3 regions of the Diaphorobacter ruginosibacter genome follow, and region 1 is predicted to be linked to each of the others. Evidence: predicted binding sites of a transcription regulator. Region 1 holds the regulator's gene; each other region holds the start of a gene.
What was found. The regulator sigma-54, encoded in region 1, starts transcription at its own class of promoters, with help from an activator protein. The targets are predictions, from matches to a motif close to TGGCANGNAANCTGCTTT.
Positions count from the first base shown of each region.

Region 2: a site for sigma-54 is predicted at 2,615-2,632, ahead of glnA (type I glutamate--ammonia ligase). Genes of this name have one in related genera too.
Region 3: a site for sigma-54 is predicted at 3,717-3,734, ahead of H9K76_RS20615 (urease subunit gamma). Genes of this name have one in related genera too.

Region 1 is NZ_CP060714.1:322,211-329,773, reverse strand. Features, by position in the region: gene H9K76_RS01565 (IPTL-CTERM sorting domain-containing protein) at 1-3,480, opposite strand, end outside; gene H9K76_RS01560 (acyl-CoA thioesterase) at 3,738-4,178, opposite strand; gene H9K76_RS01555 (RNA polymerase factor sigma-54) at 4,620-6,200, opposite strand; gene lptB (LPS export ABC transporter ATP-binding protein) at 6,256-7,017, opposite strand; gene lptA (lipopolysaccharide transport periplasmic protein LptA) at 7,062-7,563, opposite strand, start outside.
Region 2 is NZ_CP060714.1:3,628,360-3,635,922, forward strand. Features, by position in the region: gene H9K76_RS16520 (hypothetical protein) at 335-841, opposite strand; gene glnA (type I glutamate--ammonia ligase) at 1,154-2,569, opposite strand; gene H9K76_RS16530 (competence/damage-inducible protein A) at 2,748-3,572, opposite strand; gene H9K76_RS16535 (EI24 domain-containing protein) at 3,597-4,529, opposite strand; gene H9K76_RS16540 (sterol desaturase family protein) at 4,572-5,579, opposite strand; gene H9K76_RS16545 (polysaccharide deacetylase family protein) at 5,622-6,443, opposite strand; gene H9K76_RS16550 (YncE family protein) at 6,466-7,416, opposite strand.
Region 3 is NZ_CP060714.1:4,562,343-4,569,905, forward strand. Features, by position in the region: gene urtC (urea ABC transporter permease subunit UrtC) at 1-451, opposite strand, end outside; gene urtB (urea ABC transporter permease subunit UrtB) at 456-2,048, opposite strand; gene urtA (urea ABC transporter substrate-binding protein) at 2,152-3,423, opposite strand; gene H9K76_RS20615 (urease subunit gamma) at 3,784-4,086, shown strand; gene H9K76_RS20620 (HupE/UreJ family protein) at 4,126-4,743, shown strand; gene H9K76_RS20625 (urease subunit beta) at 4,769-5,077, shown strand; gene ureC (urease subunit alpha) at 5,101-6,819, shown strand; gene H9K76_RS20635 (gamma-glutamylcyclotransferase family protein) at 6,782-7,306, opposite strand; gene H9K76_RS20640 (N-acetyltransferase) at 7,390-7,563, shown strand, end outside.

The DNA of each region.
Region 1 (7,563 bases):
CGTGGGAATGGCCTGGGGCCTGAAAACGCCGCCCTCCTGCGCGTTGTAGGTGCTGGCGGCAGGGGCTGCAAGCGCCACGACTCCGGACGGAATGGCCGCCGGGCTGCGCTCGGCAATGCCCGAATCCCACTGCCTGACCGGCTGCGCCGCCATGGCATTGCTCGCTTCCGCCAGCGATGCCGCGCGCCCATCTTCGGCGCCCGGTGCGTCCCCATCCACTTCGGCGATCAACGCCGGCCCCACGCACGTTTTGGCGTTGGCCTCGATGGTGGCAAACGGCTTGTCGAGCAGGCCGGCGAAGCGAACGTTGTCGACCTTCCAGTATTGCGACCCCACGCCCTCCGCCCTGTCGGAAGTGCCCATGCGCCAGCCTATGCGTACGGTGCGGCCCGCGTACTGGCGCCCCAGATCGACCGTCACGTTGCGGCGCCAGTCGCCGCTGCGGCGCACGAAGGCCGGCTGGCCGCCCAGTGGATTCGCATTGGGCACGTTGTCACGCGACAGCCAGATCGTGCCGGTGTACGGGACGACGTCCCCCGCGAGCGCGACCTCCGTCTTCTGCGCCTCGGCGATCGTCAACTGGCCGCCGTTGCTGTCGTCCAGGCCAAAGTCGTACTGCTGGTCGAAGGTGAGCACGAAATCCGACTGCGGATCGACATTCAGCCATGGAGAGTACAGCGCAGCCGTGCCCGGCGCGGCAGGCACGCGGACCTGGTACCACCGCCCGGTGGCGTCGGAGGCCACCGCCCAGGCGGGGTTGCCAGGCTCCATGCCGGAACCCGCGAAATCGGCGGTATCCAGGAAGGTGCCGTGCGGATGGATGTCCGCATTCAGCCAGACCTGCAGCGACCGGCCGAGGCCGGCGCCCTGATCCCCATCGGGCGCGACCGGCATGGCGATGCCGACACCGAGCGTGCTGCGGGCATGGCCGGCCAGGCCCGCGAGGGACACGGGAACCGACAGGTCGCGGCCCTGCCCCGGCTGCAGCGCACCATCGATGGCTTGCTCCGTTCCCGCGGGAAACAGCACATGCGGATCATCGGCCTGCAGGCGAAGCGCCGCACCGCTCACGGCCACGTTGCCGCGGTTCACCACCCGCACGAGCAGCCGCGCGGTCTCGCCGTTGTCGAGGATGGCATCGCCGTCGCATGAACTCGCGGCCGGATCGCCCATTGACAACTCGAGCGTCTCGACCGCCAGCATCGGGCCTGCGTCAAAGCTCTCCACCACGCCCCGGTTGTCGATGGAATAGGTGTCGGGCCCTTGCGCGCCCAGTCCCGCCCCGCGCCGTGCAAAGCCGGTCAGGCAGGCGGCATAGTCCTGCGGGTCGTTGGCGGCCATCACCGCCAGCAGCGCATCGCGCGCGTTCAGCAGCGTGGGGTTGATGGGCGTGAGCTTCATGCCCGCCACCAGATACGACTTCATGCGCTGCTGCGCTTGCGCGAACGGGTGTGTGTTGAGCATGCCGGCGTAGCATTCCCACAGCATGCTGGCCCAGACTTCACCCGCGTTGTGAAGCTCCGAGTTGGGCGCGCCATTGCCTGCGAGGGCCGGGTTGATGGGGACGGTGCCGGTCAACGGCGCGCCATCCTGGATGTGCCGCAAGCTCAGCGGGTTGCGGCCCATGTCGGTCGAATAGGGATAGCGGCGGCTGCCGAAATACGAGGTGTTGCCCCCATCCACGGCGGGTGGCATCACGGCACCGTTTGCGTAGGCCCCGTGGGCGTAGGCGCCCTGGAAGCGGTCGTTGCCGGGCCTGAGCCGGTCCTCGCCCGTGACGGTGACAAGCTGCGCCACGAAATCGCTCCAGCCCTCGCCCAGGGCGGCGGCCTGCCGGGTCGACAGGCCCGTTCCGTTGCCGATCAGTCGATTGCTCAGGTAATGCGCCCATTCATGGATGACGATGGTGTTGTCCAGTGCCCCGCTGCGCATGGGCGCCGAGCGGTTGTACAGGTAGCTGCGCAGGATGGGGGGCGCACCATCGGCCGGCGTGCTCATCGCCGAGTTGTTGAAGCCGATGTAGTTGAGCGCGCGCGCGGAGATCGCATCGTTCTCGAGGCCCCCACGCCCGAAGTTGCGGGCTTGCGCGTTGCCAGATGCCTCGTCGAAGCCGGCATCGTAGAACCAGTCGTGCAGCCAGTTGAGCACATAGAAGATGTTCGCCAGGGAGCTTGACGCCTGGCCCAGGTTGGCCAGGGGGCTCGCGGAGAAGTCGTAGCCATAGGCGAACGAACGGCTGGCGGTGCAGGCATGGAAATCGGCCTCCACGCGCGACGCATTCGGCTCGCAGAACACCCTGCCGGCGAGCGGCGACCCGCTGTCTCCGTCCGGCCGCACCACATCGGCAAAGGCACGCACATTGTTGCCCGCGGTGAAGCCGAGCTGTGTGTTGATACCCGAATCCACCCACGGATCAGCGCGCGAGAAGGCGGCGCTGGCCAGCGTGATCTTCGCGGGTGCCACCATCGCAGGCGCAAAACCGCTGGGGCCCCCGCCCGGATAGGGACTCAGCCCCATGCCCTGGGGTCCGCGCAGCGGCACGCCGGTCTGCGGATCGGCCCACACGCCATAGGTGTAGGCGGCAGCCCCCGCGTCGTGGGCCACCATGCTGCTGCGGAACAGCAGGGCGCCGCTGCTGCTGTCGATCACATAGGCGTAGGCACTGTGCACACCGCCCTCCAGCACGCGCAGCTCCAGGTAGTAGGCGGCCAGCAGGCCCTGCGGCATGCGAAACCAGGTGGGACGATAGCGGATCGCATCCTCCAGCACGGCTCCCCCAGCCCCCTTGACCGTCGATGGCAGTTCGAGCCAGCGGTAGCCGCCCGCATCGGCCGCCTGCGCGCGCTCGGTAAGCTGCGCATGAGCATCGGCCGCGAAATCGAAGTCGCTCAAGGCCTTCTGCGCCGCCGCCGCGGGGGACAGGGCAGACGACGCGGCTGACTTGCTCGCGCCGCCGGCAAGCTGGGTGCTGCCAATGGAGCCGCCCACGCTCAGTGCCTGCTGCCGCGCATCGAGCAGCACCGTGGCCTGCTCGCGGAATACCGGGATTCCTTCACGCTGGCTCGTGAGGCGCACCAGGCGGGCACCGCTTGCGAGCGCCTCGCGCTGCACCTGCACGGAAGCGGCATCGATGTCGGATGCACTCACCCCATAGAGAGGCGCCAGGCGCTTGAACACGTCGCGTGCGGCACGCGTCGCATCGATGGCAGGGGCCTGCTTGCCATCACCAACGGTGGAAACACCCTGCGGCACGAGTTTCACGAACACGGGCGATCCCAGCCTACTGTCGCGCGTGATCTGCTGCACCTCCGCAGGCAGGGCCACACCGTCCTTGCCAAGGGAACTTGCCCGCGGGGGCGCCGCCATCAGCGCGTCGACGGAAACCAGTTCACGTGCCGCTGCACCACTGCCTGGTGCAAGGCATGCGGCGAGCGCCGCATAGAGACAGTGCTTGCACGAGTGCTCGAACGCCTTCTGCATGTGTCGCCTCCCGCACGCGGCGACCACAGGCGACACGTTGCTTCCAGGAAGACGGGCGCGTCACCCGCTGGCCGCAGCCGCAAAAGATGATGCGGAAATCGGCCCCATCCTGCGAGGCCGCACTCTGTCGGTTCGGCACATGTTAGGAGGAAACATGTAAGGATTCTGTTTCCTTTTGTTTTTCTTATTATGAAATTTGAATGCCGGAACTATGCCAGAAGCGGCCTGCCATCGATTTTCATACGCAAGAAAACGTTTCAGCCGATCTGCTGCATGGCCTGCAGCCGCTCCAGGACGGCGCCGGGAACCGGCACCACCTTGCGGTCCGTCCGGCTCACGAAGACGATGCCGGTCTTGCCGCGCGCAACCTCGCGGCCCTGGGATTTCTCGGTGACGCTGAACACCAGGTCAAAGCCGTAGCGGTTGAAATCCGCAGGCGTCATCCGGATGCACATCACCTCGCCGTGAAAGCCTTCCGACTTGTATTGCGCGACGATGTCGCCCACCACGATGGTGGTGTCCGGGTCATCCTCCGCGGGAAACCCGATGGCCTGGAAGAAGCGCAGGCGCGCCTCCGACACCAGGCTCAACAGCTGTGCATTGTCGAGATGACCACCCTGGTTCACATGGCTGATGTAGATCTGCACCTCGGTGCTGAAGGCGAAATGCGCTGGAAGTTCGAAGACGATGCGTGCCATGGGCGAGTGAAGGGGGTTCGGAAGAGAGTTCGGAAGGGCGTTCAAGAAGAGAACTCGAAAGCGCTGCATTCTGACATTGCGCGGCAGCGACGCCCGCCTGGCACATGTGTCCATGTCCTGCACCGCTGCGTGCAGGGCTGAGGGCCCACATGTGCCGGCGTCGTCTTGGCGGCCTTTTTCCTTGCACCAGGCACCGCCGACGAGGACATCCATCGTCCGGGCCGGTGCGGCCGCTGCGCTTCCCCTTTGCACTCCACCGGAATGCCCCTCGAGATGTGCTGCACCGCCAGCCGGAAGCGGGGTGCAGTTCGCAATGCACCAATGGTCACGATTTCGGCCGGTGCTGGCAATACCTCATTCGGGTGAAATTGAAAGCAGAGCAGACAAAAAACGACGTTTCTTACCCATGAAAACCCTTGGCGCGTTCATGGGCCGCTGCCCTCACACCGCCTTGCGCAGATTGGCCGGGGGAATCTTCAGCGCCTCGCGGTACTTGGCCACGGTGCGGCGGGCGCACTCGATGCCCTGCTCCGCCAGCATGTCCGCGATCTTGCTGTCCGACAGCGGCTTCTTCGGGTTTTCGGAGCTCAGCAGCTGCTTGATCAACGCCTTCACGGCCGTGCTCGACGCGCTGCCGCCCGTCTCGGTTCCCAGGCCCGATCCGAAGAAGTACTTGAGCTCGAAGGTCCCCTGGGGCGTGGACATGTACTTGGCCGTCGTCACGCGGCTGATGGTGGACTCATGCAGGCCCAGCTCGTCCGCGATGTCGCGCAGCACCAGTGGACGCATGGCCAGTTCGCCGTGCACGAAGAAATTCTTCTGGCGCTCGACGATGGCCGTGGACACGCGCAGGATGGTGTCGAAGCGCTGCTGCACGTTCTTGATGAACCAGCGCGCCTCCTGCAGCCGCTGCTGCAGGCCCGCATGGGCCTCGTTGCCGCGCTGGCCGCGCAGGGCGTTGGCGTAGACGTCATGCACGCGCAGGCGCGGCATCACATCCGCGTTGAGCTGCACCGTGAACCGCATCTGCGCGCCGCGCCCCACGTTCTTGACGATCACGTCGGGCACGATGATCTGGCGCTGGACATCGGCAAAGCGCCGCCCCGGGCGAGGTTCCAGGCGCGCAATCAGGTTCATGGCCGCGCGCGTGTTCTCCTCACCGGCGCCACAGGCCTGCGTGAGGCGCTTGACGTCGCGGCGCGCCAGCAGGTCCAGCGAATCGCGGCAGATGTCGAGCGCCACGGCGATGATCGCCGGATCGCCCTCCTCGTCCTGGTTCATGCCGTGCAACTGCAGCGTGAGGCATTCACCCAGGTTGCGCGCGCCGACGCCCGCTGGCTCGAGGCTCTGCAGCAGGCGCAGCGCCACGGTGAAGCGATGCACGAGCTCTTCGAGCTCCTCGGTGGGCGCATCGTTGCCTGCCAGGGCAATCGCCAGTTCGGCAAGCGATTCCTCCAGGTAGCCATCGTCGTTCAGCGATTCAATTAGGAAGCGCACGGCGGCACTGTCGATCTCCGACAGATGCAGCGAGAGTGCCTGCCGGTGCAGGTGGTCGGTGAGCGACTCATGTGCACGCGCAAGATCGATGGCGTCCACTTCATCCTCGCCGGACCCGCTCGTATGGGTGCGCGCGGGAGCATCGCCCCCCCACTCGCCATCATCCGGCTGGACATCGACCGTGCCGTCGCCATCCCAGTCGACGCTCTCGGTCTGGGCCGCCGGCGGGTCTGCATCGGCTGCGGAACCTGGCTCGTCGGCGCCTGCCGAGGCCGTGGTGGAGCCTGCGGCATGCAGGGAGAACTCCGCCTCTTCGCCGCTTGCCGGCGTGTCCGCGCTGTCGAGCCCGAACTCCTCGCGGGTGGCGGTATCGGTTTCGCGCTCCAGGAACGGGTTGTCATCCAGCATCTGCTCGACCTCCTGGTCGAGCTCCAGCGTGGAGAGCTGCAGCAGCTTGATCGACTGCTGCAGTTGCGGCGTGAGCGCCAGATGTTGCGATACGCGGAGCGACAGTCCCGGTTTCATTGCCCGCAGTCCTGTCTCGCGATGAAGCGTCCCCTCAGGTCGTCACCCATGGCACTCACATGCGGAAATGTTCGCCGAGGTAGACCCGGCGCACATCGGCGTTGTCCACGATCTCCGAGGGCGTGCCCTGGGCAAGCACATGGCCGTCGCTGATGATGAATGCGTGATCGCAGATACCCAGCGTCTCGCGCACGTTGTGGTCGGTGATGAGCACCCCGATGCCGCGCGCCTTCAGGAATCCGATGATGCGCTGGATCTCGATCACCGCGATCGGGTCGATACCCGCAAAGGGCTCGTCGAGCAGGATGAAGCGCGGCTGTGTCGCGAGGGCGCGGGCGATCTCGACGCGGCGGCGCTCACCGCCCGAGAGCGCCAGCGCAGGCGATTCGCGCAGGTGGTCCACACGCAGCTCCTGCAGCAGCATGGTCAGGCGCTCCTCGATCACCGCCCGCGAGAGCGCGTGGCCGTTCTCATCCTTCTGGAGCTCGAGCACGGCACGCACGTTGTCTTCGACGTTGAGCTTGCGAAAGATCGATGCCTCCTGCGGCAGATAGGACAGCCCCAGGCGCGAGCGCTTGTGGATCGGCAGGTCCTGCACGGACTGGCCATCGATGTAGATCTCGCCGGCGTCGGAGCGCACGAGACCCACGATCATGTAGAACGACGTGGTCTTGCCGGCGCCGTTGGGGCCCAGCAGACCCACGACCTCGCCCTTGCGTACCGACAGGGACACGTCCTTCACCACCTTGCGGCTGCCGTAGGATTTCTCGAGATGCAGGGCCTCGAGGCGGCTGTGCGCATCCACGCTGCTCGTCATGGGCGCTGCTGCGGAATCAGGGTTCAACACGTCGACACCACTACTCACTTGCTGCCGCCCGTGCTCAGTTCGGGGCTCGAGCGCAACGCGGGCGCTTCTCCCGTGCGTGCAGGCCTTGCGGGCTGGGACGCCGCGCCTTCCGCCGGTTTCTCCTTGGGCGTGAGCGTCATGCGCACGCGCCCGGAAGGCGTGCCACCCTGTGCATTGCCCGGCGTGGTGCTCTTGACGCCATCCACCGTGAACACGTCGGTGATGTTGTTGTAGACGATCAGTGCGCCATTGACCTGGTCGGTCAGCGTGGTGTCGCGGTAGCGGCGCAGCTCGGCACGGCGGATGAACTTGACGATGTCGGCCTTGCCGTCGTATTCGATGACTTCGCCCTCGCCCTCGACGAACTCGTCCGGCGCACCGGGAGCGGAATCACGCTTTTGTCGGAAGAATGCGCGCTTGCCGGCGGCAGCGGTCACCGTGCCGAACTGGAAGCCATCGGGGTCCTGCCGCACCTCCAGCTGCGCACCGCGCAGCACGATGGTGCCCTTGGTCATG
Region 2 (7,563 bases), 1.9 Mb from region 1:
GAGAGGGGGGAAGGCGCGAAGCGCCTCAGGGAGAGTCAGGTCCGGGCGCGACCTATAAAACCGTCGCGCCCCAGGCCAGGGCAGCCGAGCAAGGGCTGCCCCGCAGCGACGGCTGCGTCCCCCCTCCCGAATGGCGCAGCCATTCGAGAGAGGAGGGAAGGCGCGAAGCGCCTCAGGGGGATCAGGTCCGGGCGCGACCTATAAAACCGTCGCGCCTCAGGCCAGGGCAGCCAAGCAAGGGCCGCCCCGCAGCGACGGCTGCGTCCCCCCTCCCGAATGGCGCAGCCATTCGAGAGAGGGGGGAAGGCGCGAAGCGCCTCAGGGGGGTGTTCCCTCATTTCAACCGCGAGAGCTCGCGCTTGATGCCTTCCACATCGGCCTCGGCACGCGTGAGATTGGCCTTGATCTCGGCGGTGCGCTCCGCATAGCCCTGCGGGTTGCGCATCTCCAATGCCGACTTCTGCGGGAAGCCGTCGTTGTATTCCTTCTTCAGGTCCTCGTAGCGGTTCTGGGCCTTCTTCAGCTCGGCGTCGAGAATGGCACGCGCATCCGAGTCACGGGCCTTCTGGTCGGCGGAGTCCACCTTGGGTGCGCCGGAGGGGGAGCTGGAAGAAGATGTGGATGTGGATGTACCGCGCGGCGCGGCCGAGCCGCCGCCCGAGGCCGGGCGCGAGCCCTGCAGCACGGTGACGTTGCCCCCTTCCACCACCTTGCAGCCGCGCTCCTTGGCTTGCGAGGCGTTGTTCGTGTACTCGTTGCCACAGCGGTAGATGCGGTCTTGCGACCAGGCCGTGGGCAGCAAAGCCACAGTGATGAAGAGAGCAGTCAGTGTTTTTTTCATGGGTTCCTCGCGCGACAGTCGCGACATTCGTCAGTCAGCCCTGCTTGGCCGGCAAATGGTCGTGAATCTCCATTTCGGTAGCCAATCGCAACCTTCCGACAATAACAGAGCTCCAGTCAATGACCCCGAAAGGCCACGATCGTTCCTCCAGAACCGTTGCGTCAAAGGAAAAATGGTGGCCGCCAGGCATGTTTTTCTCATCCCATGCCCCATTGAAAAAGCGGCCCGCAGGCCGCCTTTTTGCATCTCGCCGCAGGCCGCCTTCGGAATTCAACGTTCCGGCGCCGTCCGCGGCTGACTCGTTGCAGGAGATTACAGCGAGTAGTACATGTCGTACTCGACCGGGTGAGGTGCCATGCGGAAGCGCTGCACTTCGGTCATCTTCAGGTCGATGTAGGCATCGAGCATGGAGTCGGAGAACACGCCGCCCTTGGTCAGGAAGCCACGGTCGGCGTCCAGCGCCTCCAGGGCCTGGTCGAGGCTGTGGCAGACGGTCGGCACCAGCTTGTCCTCTTCCGGCGGCAGGTGGTACAGGTCCTTCGTGGCGGCTTCGCCCGGATGGATCTTGTTTTCCACGCCGTCCAGGCCCGCCATCATCAGTGCCGAGAAGCACAGGTAGGGGTTGGACAGTGGATCGGGGAAGCGTGCCTCGATGCGGCGGCCCTTCGGGTTCGCCACGTAAGGAATGCGGATCGATGCCGAGCGGTTGCGCGAGCTGTAGGCCAGCTTGACCGGTGCCTCGAAGCCGGGAACCAGGCGCTTGTAGCTGTTGGTGCCGGGGTTCGTGATGGCGTTCAGTGCACGGGCGTGCTTGATGATGCCGCCGATGTAGTACAGGGCGAACTCGGAGAGGCCTGCATAGCCGTCGCCGGCGAACAGGTTCTTGCCGTCCTTCCAGATGGACTGGTGCACGTGCATGCCGGAGCCGTTGTCGCCAGCGTAGGGCTTGGGCATGAAGGTCGCGGTCTTGCCGTAGGCGTTGGCCACGTTCCAGATCACGTACTTCATCTGCTGGGTCCAGTCGGCGCGCTCGACCAGCGTGCTGAACTTGGTACCGATTTCGTTCTGGCCAGCGCCAGCCACTTCATGGTGGAACACTTCGACCGGAATGCCCAGGGATTCGATGATCAGCGACATCTCGGCGCGCATGTCCTGCGTGCTGTCGACTGGAGGCACCGGGAAGTAGCCGCCCTTGGTGGTGGGACGGTGGCCGCGGTTGCCGGTGTCGAACTTGGTGCCGGTGTTCCATGGTGCTTCGTATTCCTCGATCTCGAAGCCGACCTTGCCGGGCTCGTTCGTCCAGCGCACGCCGTCGAAGATGAAGAATTCCGGCTCCGGACCGAAGTAGGCCGTGTCGCCGAGGCCGGAAGCCTTCAGATAGGCTTCAGCGCGCTTGGCAATCGAACGTGGATCGCGGTCATAGGCCTTGCCGTCGGAGGGCTCGACCACGTCGCACTGCAGGAACAGCGTGGTTTCTTCGAAGAAGGGATCGATGTTGGCCGTGTTCGGGTCGGGCATGAGCTGCATGTCCGAGGCTTCGATGCCCTTCCAGCCGGCAACGGAAGAACCGTCGAACGCGTGGCCCGAAGTGAACTTGTCTTCGTCGAAATGCGAGACGGGCACGGTCACGTGCTGTTCTTTGCCGCGGGTGTCGGTAAAGCGGAAGTCAACGAACTTGACTTCGTTTTCTTCCACCATCTTCATCACGTCTGCAACGGTCTTAGCCATTAATCTTCTCCAAGGAATGAGAGCGTATTGATAACAGAATCCTGATTAGCAGAATGTGTGCCAGATCGGCCCACCATCTGCACCAGAAGGGTTCGGCACGGGTCGCCACGATCCGCAGGCGTTCCACATGCCCATGCATTGCACCATATTGGTGCAATATTGCATTTTTTTGGCGAGATCATCGATTTCGCACCATTTCGGGGCCTAACTCCGCCCCGGTTTTGTGCAGTGCCTCCACCAGCATCCGCCAAGCTGCGGGCACGAGGGCTGCGGCCCCCTTGACACCCAGCTCGATATGCCGCCCGTGTTCGGGATGGTCCACGCTCGGCAGGCTGAACACCTTGATGCCCGGGAAGGCCGCCTCGACCTGCACCATCAGCGGAGTGAGCGTGGATTCCATCGCCCGATAGACGACCACCGAATGTTCGGTCTGGGGCTCGCGGTGGAACCACTCTGCGCAGTAGTGCTCGAGCGCCCACTCGATCATCGGCCAGGCCATCACCGGAAAGCCTGGTACGAAATGCACCATGCCGCCGCTCTTCGCGCCATCGCAGGTGAAGCCGGCGATCTTGTTGTAGGGGTTGGGAATGATCCGCGCGCCTTCGGGGAACATGCCCATGTTCAGGCGGTGCAGGTTGTCCGCCCGCTCCGGCTCGTAGGGCTTGCCCTCCTCGCGTGCCACGTCGCGCATGCGCTCGCGGATCAGCTCTGCCGCCTGCGGATGCAGCGCCAGCGGCCGGTCCAGCGCGGCCGCCGCACACTGGCGCGTGTGGTCATCGGGCGTGGCGCCGATGCCCCCGCAGCTGAACACCACGTCGCCGCTCGCGAATGCCTCGCGCAAAGCGGCGGTGATGCGCGCGGGATCATCCCCCACGTAGTGGGCGTAGGACAGGGACAATCCGCGCGCGGCCAGCAGTTCGATCACCTTGGGCATGTGCTTGTCTGCACGCTTTCCCGAGAGGATTTCGTCGCCGACGATGATGAGTCCGAATGCAGGCGTCACGGGTGTCCGTTCCAATTGAAAGGCTCAATTATTGCCCGGCTTGATGTCCGATGAGTCATCGGGCAATGCGGAGTGCGCGGGTGGGGTGAGCGCGGCCGGCGGCGTCGCGTCGACAACGGCCGGCTGCACCGGGTTGGCTGGCGCATCGATCACCAGTTCGCTCCGCTCTCCGCGCAGGCGCTCCAGCGCCGCCAGGCAGTAGTGGGTGAACCACAGCGACGAGAATGCAAAGACCAGCGTATAGATCCAGATGGCAACGGGGATCAGCACCAGGAAGGCCGCGGCAAACACCACGGCCGATGCCCAGACGAGGCTCGGGGCTGCGCCCAGAAACCCGCAGACCACGCCGATGCCCAGCAGGCTGTAGCGATGGCGTGCAAAGAGCTCCTTGCGCTCCTCCTTGCTGGCATGCTCGGCCAGCGCGTCGAAGCTCATTACGCGGTAGGTAAGCCAGCCCCAGATCAGCGGAGGCAGCACCAGGATGAGCGGCGGAACCAGCCACAACGGGGACGAGACGACGAGAGCCAGCAGAGCGGCCACCGTCGAGACGGTGGACCAGACCACGCTGGCCACCATCGAGCCCCCCTTCTTGCGCACCAGCAGGGGAAAACGGCGAGCAGCCACGAGGTTGACCAGGGCGGGAGTCATGAGCACCGCGACCAACAGCAGCGCGATCAGGACGATCACGGGAATGGCCGCCAGCACCACCAGGAGCGGCGCCAGCGTGCCAGACGCGTTGTCCCAGCCCATGCCGGAGAGCCACGTCCACAGGCTTCCCAGCCAGGTCGCATTGCCAAGGAACTGCTCCGTGGCGGCCACCGCGGAATGCCAGAAGAAATAGCCGCCGATGCCGGAGATCACGGCAATCAGCACCAGCGGCAGCAGCGACAGGAAAATGACGCGTGGAATCAGGCAGTAAGCCGCCGCGCGCCAGAAGGAATCGAACAAGGATGACATCTGCATGGCTCCAAGAATAGCCTCTGCCGCAGCCGACCGGGGTCAGCCTCGGCCCAGCAGCCGGAGAATTCCTAGCCATTGCTGTGACCAGAACCCTTCCCCATAGTTTCGCACCTTGCCGTCCGGACCCGGTTTCACCTGGTCGTCAACGCCGGTGGGGTCGTAGCGCAGCTCGAAGTTGGCGGTCCTGAAAAGCATGTCCCACAGCGGCAGCAGCACCCCGAAATTGCACCCGCGCGCCAGCTCGATGGAACGCGGAAGCGATGGGGCCGGCAGGTGCGAGTCACCGATGCGGGCCTCGACGAGCGATATCGCGTGGTGGCGCCGGTGAAAGCGCGGACTGATCCACAGCCGCTCGCCGATGCGCCCGAACCAGATGCGGGCATTGGCATGGTGCAGGTTCTCGCTGAGCTGCGTGATGGCCACGATCGCCACGAACTGCCCCGGTGCCACCCCGATGAGCTGCGCGACGACCACGATGATCACATCGCGGATCACGTCATCGAGCAGGTGATTGCGGCTGTCCGACCATTTGGTCATCTGGCGCTGCGAGTGGTGCAGCGAGTGCAGCTTCCACCACCATTCGAAGCGATGCTGGCCGCGATGGATGAGATAGTCCACCAGGTCGAACACCGCCAGATAGATCAGCAGGCTGACCAGCGGCAGATCGGTCACGCCCGGCCAGACCATGTCGATGTTGTAGGTGCGCAGGCCTTGCACACGCAGCATGCCGAACAATTCATCGAACAGCGGCGTGAGCGTGAAGAACAGCCCCAGCCGGAACAGTCCCAGCCGGTGGACCAGCGTGTAGAGGATGTCGGTGCGGATGGCGCGGCGGTCGGTCACCGCCTCCACCGGGCGCCAGCGCTCGAGCGGCCCGATCACCGCCACGATCACCAGCACCTGCAGCAGCCCGACCAGCAGCCAGCCGGTGGCGTCATAGCCGTCTTCCAGCAGATTGGCCATGCCCGCATGGAACATGACCGGCTGGATGACGGTTTCAAACAGCCATTGCTGCACCGAGTTGAAAAGCGAGGTCAACCATTCCACGATTCAGTTCCGTCCATTCACACTGCATGCGGCGCATGCCGATCACTGCCTGCGCGTCCACGCGGCATAGTCCGGATGCTCGCGCAGCGTGCGAAAGCAGAAGCCGCGCTCCTTGAGCCCCTTGATCAGCGGATCGAGCACCGCCGGCGCCCAGGGATCCTGGCGTGACCAGATGCCCAGGTGCGCGAGCAGGATGTCGCCGCTGCGGATGTTCTTCAGCGCCTGGTCGAGCAGGCGCTGGTTCGGATACCGGTCGCTTGGCAACTCATCGCCCAGGAACCCCGCGGGAGCCCAGCCCACGTGCGCGTATCCACAGGACCGGGCGGCCGCCAGCAGTTTCTCCGAGGTCTTGCCGCCGGGCGCGCGGAACAGCGGCAGCGGTGGCTTGCCGGTCATCTCGCGCAACCGATCCTCCGAGCGGCGGATTTCCTCGCAGTACTGCGCCGTCGTCATGGTGAACGACTGACCCGCACGCGGTCCGGCCGACGGCTTCACCTTGAACGACAGGTCATGGCCCTTGGCGATGTCGCCACGCCAGTAGACGTGATCGAAGGTATGCGATGCGAACTCGTGCCCCTCGGCCGCCCTCGCCTTCCACCAGGGCGCCCATTCGGCATCCATGCTGGAGCCGCCCGACTTCGTCGGCTCGTTGGCCGCGAAAAAGGTGACGTTCACTTTCTCGCGCTTCAGCACCTCGGCGATCAGCGGTGCGACGCCCATGTGTCCGGTGTCGAAGGTCAGGTACACCGGCCTGTCGCAGGCGGTGCCCGCCTGCGCGGACAGGGAGAGGGAGGCCGCACCGGCGGCGATCACGGCAGTCAGGGCAACGAGGGAGGGGGACAGACGCGAGGACATGTTCCACATGACTCCGGCGGCGCCAACAAGTTCAGCGCGCCGCGTGATGCAGCGTCCAGACACCGTGGGGCGACTTGCCCACGTTGACCGATCGAACCACCTTCTTCTCATGCGTGTCGATCACCAGCAGCTTGCGTGCCCAGCGAGCGCCCACATAGATGTAGCGGCCGTCGGCGGATACATCCATGCAGTCGGGGCCGCCCGGCGCCGCATAGCTCTCCACCGCCTGGCGCGAGGCCATGTCGATCTTGCTGATCGTATTGGCCACGCGGTTGCTTACGTAGATGTGCTTGCCGTCGCCAGCGCCGCGGAATGCATGGGCACCCGCTCCGGTGGGAATGATCTGCACGCTGCGCGCGGGCTGGTCGCCGGAGATGTCGAACACCTCCACGCCCTTGCCGCCGGTCAGGCCGATGAACAATGTCTTGTCGTCGGGCGATCCGTACAGGTCGGCGGGCATCGGCCCGGTCTTCACGCGCCACTTGAGCTTCTGCGTGGCCATGTCGATGGCCACCAGTTCGTCGCTGTCCTGCATGGTCGAGTACACCGTGCGGCTCTTGCTGTCGATCCACAGGTGGCTCGGGGTCTTGCCGGTGGGCACGCGCTGAACGAGCGTCAGCTCCTTGCCGTCCCAGCGATAGAAATCGATATGGTTCAGGCGGTTGGCCGCCGTGATGAACCACTTCATGTCCGGACTGAACCGCAGGTGGTATGGATCCACGATGCCCGTGACCACGCGCTGCACCTGCGCCGTTCGCGGGTCGACAAAGGTCAGCGAATCACCCAGCGCATTGGCAATGACCAGCGATTTCTCGTCCGGCGTGAGATACAGGTGATGCGGCTCCTTGCCCGTGGCAAAGCGCTGGGATTCGGCCCAACTGGCCGGATCGATGACGCTGACGTTCGCATCAAGGGAGTTGAGCACGAAGACCGGCGGTGCCGGTGGCGGATTCGCGGCTTGCGGGTTTGCCATGGCACCCAGTGCGCAGAATGCGGCCAGCAGTCCGACGCCCGCTTTCTGCCAAATACCAAAGTTCACAAATCACCTCTTGAAACGCCTCGCCGCAGCAGTCTGCCAACCAGAGGCAGCGCCCACAATGCCATGTCCAGCGAGGCTCGCAGTGTACGC
Region 3 (7,563 bases), 930 kb from region 1:
ACAGGCCCGCGAGCAGGCCGGGCACGAGGAACACCAGCAGCACGGTCAGGGCGAAGCTGCCCGAGAGCGACCATTGCCATGGCAGCTCCTTCCAGTCCAGGAACACCATGAAGGGCGGCAGCGCATCGGGGCCCGAGGCCTCGCGCATCAGGTACATGCCCATCACATAGCCGCCAAGGGCGAAGAACAGGCCATGGCCCAGGCTCAGGATGCCGGTGTAGCCCCAGATGAGGTCGATTGCGAGCGCGCAGATCGCATAGCACATGAACTTGCCGAGCAGGCCGATCATGTAGTCCGACAGATGCAGCCAGTGGCCCTCGGGCACCATGAGGTTGAGCGCCGGTGCGATGGCCGCGATGCCGATGAAGGCGACCAGGAACATCGTCCAGCCGCCCTTGCCGAGCAAGGGGGCGGGCCGGGGCAGTTCGAGGGTGGGATGGGTCGTTGCCATGGGTTCAGGCCTCCGCGCTACGGCCCTTCAAGGCGAAGATGCCTTGCGGGCGCTTTTGAATGAAGATCACGATGAAGAGCAGCACGGCGATCTTGGCCAGTACCGCTCCGGTCCAGCCTTCCAGCAGCTTGCCGAGCACGCCGAGGCCGAGCGCTGCATACACCGTGCCCGCGAGCTGGCCGACACCGCCGAGCACCACGACGAGGAACGAATCGACGATGTAGTTCTGGCCGAGGTCCGGACCGACATTGCCGATCTGGCTCAGCGCGCAGCCCGCGAGGCCGGCGATGCCCGAGCCGAGCGCGAACGCGTAGGTGTCGGTGCGTGCGGTGTTCACCCCCACGCAGGAAGCCATCGCACGGTTCTGCGTGACGCCGCGCACGAACAGGCCCAGGCGCGTGCGTGCAATCATGAAGGCGACGCCGCCCAGCACGAGGAAGGCGAAGATCACGATGCAGATCCGGTTCCATGGCAGCGTCAGATTGGGCAGCAGCGCGAGGCCGCCACTCATCCACGAAGGGTTTTCCACCCCCACGTTCTGCGCGCCGAACAGGCTGCGCACGGTCTGCTGCAGCACCAGGCTGATGCCGAAGGTGGCCAGCAGCGTTTCGAGAGGGCGGCCATACAGGAAGCGGATCACGCCGCGCTCGAGCATCGCGCCGACGAGCGCCGATGCGAGGAAGGCCACCGGAATCGCCAGCACCAGGTACCAGCCGAACAGGGCCTCGGGCAGGAAACGCTGGAATGCGACCTGCACCATGTAGGTCGCATAGGCGCCGATCATGATCAGCTCGCCGTGCGCCATGTTGATCACGCCCATCAGCCCGTAGGTGATGGCAAGTCCCAGCGCGGCCAGCAGCAGCACCGAGCCCAGGCTGATGCCGCTGAAGATCTCGCCCAGCCGCTCGCCCCAGGCGAGGTTGTCGGCAATCTCTGCCAGCGCGCGCTGGAGTACCTTCCTGACGGCAGGGTCCTGTTCGTCGGCGAGGCGCTGGTTGAGCAGCAGTTGGGTCTCGGGCGTCCTGTCCCGCGCCAGCACGCCCACGGCCTGCATGCGCTGGTCGCGGACATCGCTGGCGAGCAGGCTCGCCGCCTTGGCGCGTTCGAGCAGCGCCTTCACGCCATCGTCCTGTTCGTTGGCGAGTGCCTTGTCGATGAGTTCGATGCGCGACGCATCGGGCTCCGCCGCGAGCCGGGCTGCCGCCGTGCGGCGCTCGCCCACATCCGGGCCGGAGAGCGCGAGCGCAGCCTGCGCAATGTCGATCACGCCGCGCAGGTAGTTGTTGTTGACGACATCCTCGGCATCGGCGGGCAGCGTGGCGGGGGCGCCGGTCGCGGCATCGACCGCCTTGTCGTCCGTCCCGACGATGTAGGCCTTGCCGCCCGCGGTCTTCACCGCATCGTCGGCCAAGGCCTTGAGAAAGATGCCGAGCCGTGCATCGGGCACTTGCGAGGCCTGCGCCTGCACGGCCTGCGTGATGGCCGCGGCGCGCTGTTCTGCTTCTTCGGCACCTGCCATCCGGAAGGCCTGATCGGCGGTGAGCGCATGGGCGCCGAAGCTGGCGAGCAGGGAAAGGGCTGCCGCCGTCGCCCGCATGCGAGGAATCAATTGAATGCCGAATATGCCTGTCATGATCGTATCCCGGTCCGGATGCGGTGGTCTCTTGCGCCCGGGCCGGCCCGGGCGCCGTGTCTCTCCATCAGAGAGCGGACTTGCCGTCCGGCTCGTCCTTCTTCTTGTCATTGCCTTCGATGAAGGGACTCCATGGCTGGGCCTTCACGGGGCCCTTGGTCTTCCACACCACGTTGAACTGGCCGTCGGCCTTGATTTCGCCCACCATCACCGGCTTGTGCAGGTGGTGGTTCTTCTCGTCCATCTTCACGGTGAAGCCATCGGGAGCCGTGAAGGTCTGCCCGGCCATCGCGGCGATCACCTTGTCCACGTCGGTGCTCTTGGCCTTCTCGACGGCCTGCTTCCACATGTGGATGCCGACCCAGGTGGCTTCCATCGGGTCGTTGGTGAGAGGCTTGTCCTTGTGTCCGGGGATGGCCTTGGCCTTGGCGTAGTCGCTCCACTGCTTGATGAACGCGGTGTTGGTCGGGTTCTTCACGCTCATGAAGTAGTTCCATGCGGCCAGGTGGCCCACGAGCGGCTTGGTGTCCACGCCGCGCAGCTCTTCCTCGCCTACGCTGAATGCCACGACCGGAACGTCCTTGGCCTTCAGGCCGGCGTTGCCGAGCTCCTTGTAGAAGGGCACGTTCGAGTCACCGTTGATCGTAGAGATCACCGCCGTCTTGCCCCCTGTGGAGAACTTCTTGATGTCCGAGACGATGGTCTGGTAGTCGCTGTGGCCGAACGGGGTATAGGTCTCCATGATGTCGGATTCCTTCACGCCCTTGGACTTGAGGAACGCGCGCAGGATCTTGTTGGTGGTGCGCGGGTACACATAGTCCGTGCCCAGCAGCACGAAGCGCTTGGCACCGCCGCCTTCCTTGCTCATCAGGTACTCCACCGCAGGAATGGCCTGCTGGTTGGGGGCGGCGCCCGTGTAGAACACGTTCTTGGACAGTTCCTCGCCCTCGTACTGCACGGGGTAGAACAGCAGGCCGTTGTTCTGCTCGAACACGGGCAGCACCGACTTGCGCGACACGCTGGTCCAGCAGCCAAACACGACGGCCACCTTGTCCTGGGTGATCAGCTGCTTGGCCTTCTCGGCAAACAGCGGCCAGTTGGAGGCCGGATCGACCACCACGGGTTCGAGCTTCTTGCCGAGCACGCCACCCTTGGCATTGATGTCGTCGATGGCCATGAGCACCGTGTCCTTGAGCACGGTCTCCGAAATCGCCATGGTGCCCGAGAGACTGTGCAGCACGCCCACCTTGATGGTGTCCTGCGCATGCACGGTTGCCGAGAGTCCAAGGCCCAGAGCCAGCGAGGCAGCCAGCGTTGTAAGTGTTCCGCGACGGTTCATTGCACCACTCCAGTAAGAGTAAGAATTGACCGGTCCAAGCGACCGTGCAAGGGCCAACGCAATTGCTGTGCCAGTCCATCGGACGCGCTGAAAGGCGGCGCAACGCACGTCGGTTGCCCTCGTTGGGTGCATGGCGTGTCCCGTGGCGGAGCGGTTGTGGTGCGGTTCCCGTCCACAAGGGAATCGAGATGCACCATGGCGGCGCAGCGCGGGGCGGCCGCACCAGATTGCGCACCCCTCGCGGAGCTTTCCGCCCATGGGCCCGCATTTGGTGCCGTGCGTTCACCAAGATGTGGCCTGTTTCTTGCATCGCCATGGGACCCATTCCTTTCAACGGACATCCTCAGGAACGACCGCACCATGGAACTCACGCCACGCGAAAAGGACAAGCTGCTGATCTTCACGGCGGCGCTGCTGGCCGAACGCCGCCGGGCGCGCGGCCTCAAGCTCAATTACCCCGAGGCCGTGGCCTTCATCAGCGCGGCGGTGATGGAGGGGGCGCGCGACGGCAAGACCGTGGCGCAGCTCATGAGCGAGGGCCGCACCATCCTCGCGCGGGGCGATGTGATGGATGGCATCGCCGAGATGATCCCCGACATCCAGGTCGAGGCCACCTTTCCCGACGGCACCAAGCTCGTCACCGTGCACCAACCCATCGTCTGAACCCACACGACACCACGCCCCACCGGACCGGACACAGCCATGCCCATCAAGAAGTCATTCCCCCTCATCGCCGGCGCGCTCGCAGGCGTAGTTGCAGCCACGCCCCTGACAGCCCTTGCCCACGTCGGCACCCACGCGCACGGCCACGGTGTGCTGGACAGCTTCGTGCAGGCCTTTGCCCATCCGTTCACGGGAGCGGATCACCTCGCCGCGATGGTGGCGGTGGGCGTGTGGAGCGCGCTCACCGTGCGCCCCGCATGGCGTGCGCCGCTCGCCTTCGTGGCGCTGCTGGTGGCGGGCTGCCTTGCCGGATTTGCAGGTCTCTCCGTGCCCGGCGTCGAGCCCATGATCGCGGCCTCGGTGCTGGTGCTGGGCCTGCTCGTCGCCACGCAGAAGCGCATGGCCTGGGGTGTTGCCGCCTCGCTCGCGGGCGTGTTCGCCTTCTTCCACGGTGCGGCCCATGGCGCGGAACTGTCGGCCGATACGGCCCTCATGGGGGCTGCGGCGCTGGCCGGCATGGCGCTGGGCTCCGCCACCCTGCACCTGGGCGGCATGGCCCTCGGCAAGGCCGTGCAGCGGCGCCACGCATGGGTGGCACGCGCGGGTGGCGCGGCCACGGCAGTGCTCGGGGTCTTCATGCTGAGCCGCCTTGCCTGAATGGATGCAGGAAGAAAGGAACGCCATGATCCCCGGTGAACTGCTTGTAGACGAAGGCCAACACGAACTCAACGCTGGCCGTGACGTCCTGACGCTGGTCGTGAAAAACGCCAGCGACCGTCCCATCCAGGTCGGCTCCCACTACCACTTCGCGGAAACCAACGCGGGCCTCGATTTCGACCGCGCCGCTGCCCAAGGCAGGCGCCTGAACATCGCGAGCGGCATGGCCGTGCGCTTCGAGCCGGGCCAGCAGCGCACCGTGGAGCTGGTGGACATCGCGGGCGAAAGAACCATCTACGGCTTCAGGGCCCAGGTCATGGGGCGCCTTCCATGACACAGCACGGCAGGACCAGCAGCATGGCACGCATCGACAGACAGGCCTACGCCGAGACCTACGGCCCCACCGTGGGTGATCGCGTGAGGCTGGCCGACACGGCCCTCCTCATCGAAGTCGAGCAGGACTACACCTTGCGGGCCGGAGGCTACGGCGAGGAAGTCAAGTTCGGCGGCGGCAAGACCATCCGCGACGGCATGGCCCAGAGCCAGAGGACGCGTGCGCAGGGCGCGATGGACACCGTCCTCACCAATGCCCTGATCCTGGACCACTGGGGCATCGTCAAGGCCGACATCGGCCTGAAAGCCGGCCGCATCGCGGCCATCGGCAAGGCCGGCAACCCCGACACCCAGCCCGGGGTCGACATCATCATCGGGCCCGGCACGGAGATCATCAGCTGCGAGGGCTGCATCGTCACCGCGGGCGGCATCGACTCGCACATCCACTTCATCGCGCCGCAGCAGATCGAGGAAGCCCTCGCAAGCGGGGTGACCACCATGATCGGCGGCGGCACCGGCCCGGCCACCGGAACCTTCGCGACCACCTGCACGCCCGGCCCTTGGAACATGGAGCGCATGCTGCAGGCAGCGGACGCATTCCCGATGAACATCGGCTTTCTCGGCAAGGGCAACGCCAGCCTGCCGGGTGCGCTGCACGAGCAGATCGACGCGGGCGCGATCGGCCTCAAGCTGCACGAGGACTGGGGCTCGACGCCTGCGGCCATCGACAACTGCCTTGCCGTGGCCGAGGACACCGACACGCAGGTGGCCATCCACACCGACACGCTCAATGAAAGCGGGTTCGTGGAAGACACCGTCGCCGCATTCAAGGGCCGCACCATCCACACCTTCCACACCGAAGGCGCGGGAGGAGGGCATGCGCCGGACATCCTCAAGGTGGTGGGCGAGGCCAACGTGCTGCCCAGCTCCACCAACCCCACGCGCCCCTACACGATCAACACGCTGGACGAGCATGTGGACATGCTGATGGTCTGCCATCACCTCGATCCGTCGATCGCGGAGGACCTCGCTTTCGCAGAAAGCCGCATCCGCAAGGAAACCATCGCGGCCGAGGACATCCTGCACGACCTGGGCGCGATCAGCATGTTCAGCTCCGACAGCCAGGCCATGGGCCGTGTCGGCGAGGTGATCCTGCGCACCTGGCAGACGGCGCACAAGATGAAGCTGCAGCGCGGACCGCTGCCCGGGGATGGCGCGCGCAACGACAACTTCCGCGCGAGGCGCTATGTCGCCAAGTACACGATCAATCCGGCGATCGCGCACGGCGTGAGCCACGAGGTCGGCAGCCTCGAAGTGGGCAAGTGGGCCGACATCGTGATCTGGAAGCCGGCATTCTTTGGCGTGAAACCCTCGGTGATCCTCAAGGGCGGCTTCATCGCGATGGCCGCGATGGGCGACCCGAATGCGTCGATCCCCACGCCGCAGCCCGTGCACTACCGGCCCATGTTCGGCAGCTTTGGCGGCGCCATCGCCAGGACTTCGCTGACCTTCGTCTCGCAGGCCGGACTGGCGGCGGGCATCGGCGAACGCTTCGGCCTGCACAAGCAGCTGTCGGCGGTGAAGGGGATTCGCGGCGTGGGCAAGCGCCACATGGTCCACAACGACTACGCGCCGCACATGGAGGTGGACGCGCAGACCTATGCGGTGCGTGCGGACGGCATGCTGCTGACCTGCGAGCCGGCGGTCAGCCTGCCGATGGCCCAGCGCTATTTTCTGTTTTGAGCTGGAAGGGCTGATCCGGATGTTCCCTGTCCATGCTCCGATACCAGGCGAGCCAGTCGTGCGCCATGATCACGGGCGCGTCCTTCAGCGCTGCGGGCAGCGCCTCGTAGGCGAGCACGCGCATGGGCTGGCTGTCGCCATCGGCGAGCATCACCCGCACGTCGACCAGCCGCTTGGCATATTCGCCAAGGTCTTGCGGCCAGATGCCTTCGATGCGGTCCATGGCCTGCTCCAGCGTGTCGTTCAGCGGATAGACCTCGGCCAGCACGGTATGCGTGCCTGCAAGGCTCAGGCCCGGGTACCAGCCCAGGTCGTGCAGCGTGCCCCTGAGCTCGGTGACACCGGTGCGCCGGATGCCGGCATGCAGCCGCGCGATGTCGTTGACCCCGCCCGCCCGCAGCGTGCCGTAGACGGCCACGTGCGTGGCGCCGCAGGGTTGCCAGGGGGCGTGGCGGGAAGCAGGGTGCGAAGGGGAGGTCCGGCTCATGGCGCTAATGTAATTTCCGAGAGAAGACCTCGCCGCTCGCATGTTGCGTGCCAAGTGTGTCCGGGGTACATGGAGACCGAAAGATGACGATCACCACCACGAACGATGATTCCCAAACACTGATGTTCAGGCTCGGCGCGCTGCTGTCCTATGTGCAGCAGTCGGGCATCCGGCGCATCAGCCTGGAGACGGACACGCCGGACTACTTCGCCCCTGCATGGCGGCTGTACGAACGCAATGGCTTCGCCTGTTGCGAG